Regions from separate parts of the Paenibacillus sp. FSL R10-2778 genome, predicted to be linked through region 2. Evidence: riboswitches for the same ligand, from Rfam matches in the RefSeq annotation. Region 2 holds a riboswitch; the other holds the start of a gene.
What was found. Region 2 has a riboswitch for glycine ahead of gcvT (glycine cleavage system aminomethyltransferase GcvT). Riboswitches for the same ligand answer to the same signal wherever they lie in the genome.
Positions count from the first base shown of each region.

Region 1: another riboswitch for glycine. It lies ahead of NST40_RS30535 (amino acid permease); the one in region 2 lies ahead of gcvT (glycine cleavage system aminomethyltransferase GcvT).

Region 1 covers NZ_CP151956.1:6,820,983-6,824,138, forward strand. Annotated here, with positions in the region: gene NST40_RS30530 (metallophosphoesterase) at 1-313, shown strand, start outside; gene NST40_RS30535 (amino acid permease) at 479-1,891, opposite strand; glycine riboswitch at 2,039-2,121, opposite strand; gene NST40_RS30540 (ABC transporter permease subunit) at 2,473-3,156, shown strand, end outside.
Region 2 covers NZ_CP151956.1:6,382,437-6,385,592, forward strand. Annotated here, with positions in the region: gene NST40_RS28675 (flagellar motor protein MotB) at 1-545, shown strand, start outside; gene gcvH (glycine cleavage system protein GcvH) at 967-1,359, opposite strand; glycine riboswitch at 1,586-1,684, shown strand; gene gcvT (glycine cleavage system aminomethyltransferase GcvT) at 1,871-2,983, shown strand; gene gcvPA (aminomethyl-transferring glycine dehydrogenase subunit GcvPA) at 3,090-3,156, shown strand, end outside.

The DNA.
Region 1 (3,156 bases), 440 kb from region 2:
CAGAGCAATGACTTCAGAAGTGATGAGTGACATTGATACAAATATGCCCGTTATCGTAATGGATCATCAACCAACCAATAGGATTGAATACGCAGATGACGTTGATTTGATACTTAGCGGACATACGCATCAAGGACAAGTATTCCCTGCAAATCTGATCACCAATGCTATGTTTACAGTAGATTATGGCCACTATCAGAAGAATCCTAACAGCCCTCACGTCATCGTTACATCTGGTGCAGGGACTTGGGGACCGCCATTACGAATTGGCACGAATAGTGAGATAGCACAAATCAAAGTTGATTTTAAATAGAGGATAATTTTAGACTGATTAAAAAACATGGAAGAATATCCCGATAGCATACATAAGTTCGAAAAAGAGCATCGACCTCATTAATGAGAAAATCCACCACCGTATACGGTGGTGGATTTCTATGTCTGCCTATCCAACTGTAATATCACCAAGCATCCTCACCGACTAATCATGCCGAATCTCCGTGTTAGTCCGAATACCTTCGAGACGTGCTCTTGGATCAGGCGTTATTCTTTCCCTCTTTCTTCTATTTATCGAATACAAAACAAATAATAATATAAACCATAGAGGCGTCAACAATAAGGCCGGACGAGTTTCATCAGCAAATAGCATAATTATGAGTATGATTGCAAACAAAGCTAGAACAACATAATTCACAAAGGGTGTAAACGGTGCTTTGAATTTTGATTTGGCCTGCAATTCCGGCTTCGTCTTTTTATATCGCAAATGGCAAATTAGAACGACGCCCCAAACCCAGATGAAACAAATGGCACTAATTGTTGTCACGATGCCAAAAGCCGTCTCCGGAATCAGCTTACTCAACAAAGCGCCTACAGATAAGACAAGTGTGGATATGAATAAAGCATTACTTGGTACATGATTTTTATTAAGCTTTGCAAAGTTGGCTGGAGCCTGGTCATTTCTGCTTAGATTGTATAGAATCCGGCTTGTTGAGAACATCCCGCTATTACAAGCGGACGCAGCTGAAGTTAATACAACGAAGTTAATAACCCCCGCGGCAATCGGAATCCCCACTAAACTAAATGTTTTAACAAAAGGGCTTTCTGCCGGGTTTAGTTCTGTCCAAGCGTTGATGCATAATAAGGCAATAATAGCACCCACGTAGAAAAATAGAATTCGCAAAGGTATTTTATTAATCGCCGATGGGATAGTTTTTTCTGGATTGGAGGTCTCTGCTGCCGATACGCCCACCAATTCCACACCCACAAAAGCAAACACAACCATTTGAAATGAAAGCAGGAACCCTGAAATGCCGTTTGGAAATACTCCCCCATGTGCCCAAATATTACTGAGCGCAACGGTTCCGGTAGTTGTTTTGAATCCAATCACCAGTAAGACTACCCCGATAGCAATCAAAGCGAGAATAGTGATTACTTTAATTAAAGCAAACCAAAATTCCAATTCGCCAAAGCTTTTTACCGTTAATAAATTGAGTCCTAATAAAATAATTAAACAAATGACTGCGGGTATCCATTGCGGGATATCAAACCAATATTGTACATAGACCCCAACAGCTATAATATCGGCCATAGCCGTCATGATCCAACAAAACCAATAGGTCCATCCGGTTACAAACGCCGCCCGCGGTCCAAGATAGTCTTCGGCAATGTCTGTAAAAGATTGATAACCTGCTTTAGACAACAGAAGTTCTCCTAATGCCCTCATCACAAAAAAAATAGCGATACCCACGATTAAATAAGCAAAAATGATGGATGGTCCTGCCAGCTGTATAGCTTTACCTGATCCTAAAAATAATCCGGTACCGATGGTTCCACCAATCGCAATGAGCTGAACATGCCGATTCTCTAAATCTCTCTTTAATTCTTGTGCTGCCATTTCAAACTCCCCCTTATGTGAAAAAATATACAAGTGAAAATGATAACAAAAAAGAGATTGGATACGCTCCAATCTCTTAGGTCTAAGAATAATAAATAAAATACATTCCTTTATTCTGACGATGATCAGAATAACAAATGAATTATCTAGTACTCTTCTGTCCTTTTGCCTGAGATTGTGAACCCTTCGGCGCCGGGGGAATCCCCCACGGTCTCTCCAGAAGCTGCTCCTGCTATAGTGTGATCCATAGCAATCATAGCTTGCGAATTATTTAATTGTTATGCCGCTAACTTCATTTTTAATATTTTTCAATACTAATCATTGTCAAATATTTTGTCAATAACATTAATTACCGCTGGATTTAAACACATAATACGGATTTTTAATAAAAATGCGAGAAATTAATAGCCTAAACGAGGGTAAAATGCTCGTTTTTAAAAGCTTCTCCTCTAATTGCGATTTACTTTAAGACCCAAAAGATTACTATTTGGAGTACGTATTTCATTTAGATTTTGAAAGCGTTTTATTAGAGGAGTACAGGTAGCTTGTTATGCATGGCAACTAAGTGAGGGGGAATTTATTTGAGACAAAAAACAAGCAATAGGTTTATGAGCGCACTCAAAAAAGACGGGCTTCTTTATATGATGGCACTGCCCGGCATATTAGCGCTGTTGGCCTTTTCCTACTTGCCAATGGCAGGGTCGATTTTAGTGTTTAAGGAATATCGCTTTGACGGAGGTATTTTTAACAGCCCATGGGCAGATCCCATCTTTAAAAACTTTCAATTTTTCTTTAACAATTTTGATACTGCAATGCGGGCGACATTTAATACGATAATGTTCAATATTTTATTTTTTGTATTTGGCACCATCTTCGCGGTAGCGATTGCTATTATGCTCAATGAAATTTCTAGTCGCCGATTCGTCAAAGTTAATCAAAGCATTATGTTTTTTCCGTTTTTTATGTCTTGGATGGTTATTGGCTCCATTCTAAATGCAATTTTGAATAATGAAACAGGCTTTCTAAATCAGATTATTAAAAGCATCACCGGTTCAACTTATGATTTTTATGCTACGCCGTGGATTTGGATTCCGATTCTGGTCATTGTGGTGATTTGGCAAAGTACAGGTTATAACTCCATTATTTATTTTGGTGTGTTGACTGGCTTTGATTCCTCCATGTATGAAGCCGCCGAGGTAGATGGCGCCAGTAAACTTCAGCAAATTTTTAAAATTACAATTCCTATGCTTAAACCGACCATCATT
Region 2 (3,156 bases):
AACCAAATGACGGTTCTGATGAACAAACGGAGAATGAAACACCTTCAGCACGGGAGTTGGCTTTTCGAGAACAAGAGGCGAAGCTTGCTGAGTTAATGGGTGTGATCACCCACTATGTGGAGGAGAATAATCTCGGTGAACAAATATTTGTAGCCGACAAACCGCAGGGCATAGAAATCACGCTCAGCGACCGTTTTCTTTTTGATGTGGGTAAAGCAGATGTGAAGTCACCAGCCCTTCCAGCTCTTCAGCAGTTGTCTGGCTTATTCAAAGATATCGGGGCAACGATCAGCATTGAAGGACATACGGATAATACACCAGTGTCATCAGCTTCACGTTATAACGACAATTGGGAGCTATCGGGTGCTCGTGCGCTTTCTGTGCTGCGCTTTTTCTTAGATAATGAAGGACTGAACCCGGACACTTTTCAATATGCAGGTTATGCCGATACCCGACCAACAGCAGATAATACTACGGTAGCAGGCAAACAGAAAAATCGACGCGTAGAGATCATTGTACTTCGACAGCTTCAAGAGGTGGAATAAAAGTTTGCGCTCAGAGCTAAGTTCGGCAGCAGGGGCAATGGCAATTACCACATTGAGCTAACAAGGGGCTTCATCCAATTTAATTAGGGAAAACCTCCCTGATTATTCACCTATTATCGTATCCAATCGCGGAATGAGGGAATTTCTCCCTGATTATTACTCTTTTTAGTCTGAAATAGTGGTTTTACCGAGATGATTAGGGAGGAATTTCCTAAAACCCTAACTCTCACGCTATAATCGTCTAAAAAGAGGGAGGTTTTCCCTAATTCCATACTCCACTAGACCCTCAAACCACTCGATTGGGTTTACGAATACTCGCACAATCTACATAAGAAACACAAACAGCAAGTCCCCGAATCACAGAAACTTGCTGCTAAAAATATCACACTTGATCAGACTATTTTCCGTCCCCGATTTCCAATTATTCAGCAACTAACGCGCTATAACCAGCTGCATCTAACAGACCTTTTACAGCATCAGCATACTCTCCATCAACTTCAATCTCAAAAATCCAACCCCCGCCATACGGCTGATCATTGATAAGCTCCGGACTAGCTTCTAATCCATCATTCACCTTGGTAACCGTCCCAGAGACGGGCGAATACAACTCCGATACCGTCTTAACGGATTCGATACTGCCTACGCTGTCACCGGCCGAAATGGTCGATCCTACCTCAGGAAACTCAACAAATACGATGTCGCCTAATAAATGCTGAGCATGGTCCGTAATCCCAACACGTACTACTCGCCCTTCTACTTGCTGTGCCCATTCATGCTCTTCGCTGTAAAGAAGGTTGTCTAATACTTCACTCATTTCAAGCCGCCTCATTTCCAATTTGGAGTTCTAAATTTAGTTATAGCCTAAGTTATCCCGGCTCACAATGTCAATATTACTAACAGGAAATTTAAATTTGTCATTTTTTCGACGTTTTCTTGTTGACAGCGCCCGACTATACCCGTTTAATGGAGACATACAAGAAGAAATGACGTTGTCGTCTTTTTATAGACAATAACCGTTTCTCGAAGAAATATAATTGCGGATGATGGCATAGGGAGAGACTGTCTCACTTGAAGACGGCGCCGAAGGAGTAAGCCCTAACAGGGGTGAATCTCTCAGGCAAAAGGACCTTTGTCGGACGTATCTCTGGAGAGCATCAGACGCAAGGCTAGATGCGTCAGATCACCAACGGGGAAACCTGCAAGCTAGTTACGGCAGGGTAACTCTCAGGTACAAAGGACAGAGCAGAAAGCGATTTGTGCATTTATGCATGATTGCTTCTGCCTGTCCTTTTTTCGTATGTAATCAGATCAAGGGGAGTGACGACATGGATGCTTTGAGAAGAACACCTTTTTATGATCTCTATTCCGCTTATACGGAGTCCAGGTGCATTGACTTCGGTGGCTGGGAGCTGCCAGTACAGTTTACAGGTATCGTGAAAGAGCACGAAGCCGTTCGCCAGCAGGCTGGGCTGTTCGATGTCTCGCATATGGGTGAATTCATGGTGATTGGGAGCGGTGCAGAAGACTTTTTGCAAAAAATGACAACCAATGATGTCAGCCGCCTTACAGATGGTGCGGCGCAATATACGCTGCTCTGTTATCCAAATGGCGGAGTTGTCGACGACCTACTCGTGTATCGCCTAAGCGAAGGGCATTATATGCTCGTCGTTAATGCCTCCAACATCGACAAAGACTTCCAGTGGCTGCAAGAGCATTTGACCTCTGAATTCGGCGAAGTCACGCTCACTAATGTCTCTGACGAGACGCTTTTGCTCGCCTTGCAGGGTCCTCTGGCAGAGACCATTCTCGCGGAAGTTACGGATGCTCCTATTTCAGCACTCAAGCCTTTCCATTTCATCGAACGCGCCACCGTTTGCGGTGTAGAGGTACTTATCTCCCGTACGGGTTATACCGGTGAAGATGGCTTCGAGATTTACGCTCCGCTGGAAGGTGCAGAAACGTTATGGAACGGACTGCTTGCAGCAGGCGCGCCCCACGGATTAACACCTGCTGGACTGGGTGCACGGGATACCCTGCGTTTTGAGGCGAAATTACCACTGTACGGTCAGGAGCTATCTGCTGACATCACCCCGCTTGAAGCAGGAGTACAGTTCTTCGTGAAGCTGGACAAAATAGACTTTATCGGACGCGATGCACTAATACAGCAAAAAGAAGCTGGCATTCCCCGTCGCCTTGTCGGCCTAGAAATGATTGATCGAGGCATTCCACGCTCCCATTATCCTGTTTGGGCAGATGGGGTTAAGATTGGTGAGGTCACAACCGGAACGCAGTCCCCTACGCTGAAACGTAACCTGGGGTTGGCATTGCTTGATGCTGCTTACAGTGAAATAGGCACAGAGGTTTACGTGGAGATACGCGGTAAGCAGCTTAAGGCTGTAGTGATTAAGGCCCCTTTTTACAAGTATAAACGCCTTTAGCGTCCATATAAGGACGGTGAACTTTTAAGCGAGAAATAGAAGGATAAAGTATAGCGTGAAAATTGTACTTTCTTATATTTTAAAAAAGCCAAGGAGTGAAACCTTAATGAAGCACCGTTATCTGCCCATGACAGAACAGGACCGCGTAGAGATGATGGAGACCGTCGGGATTC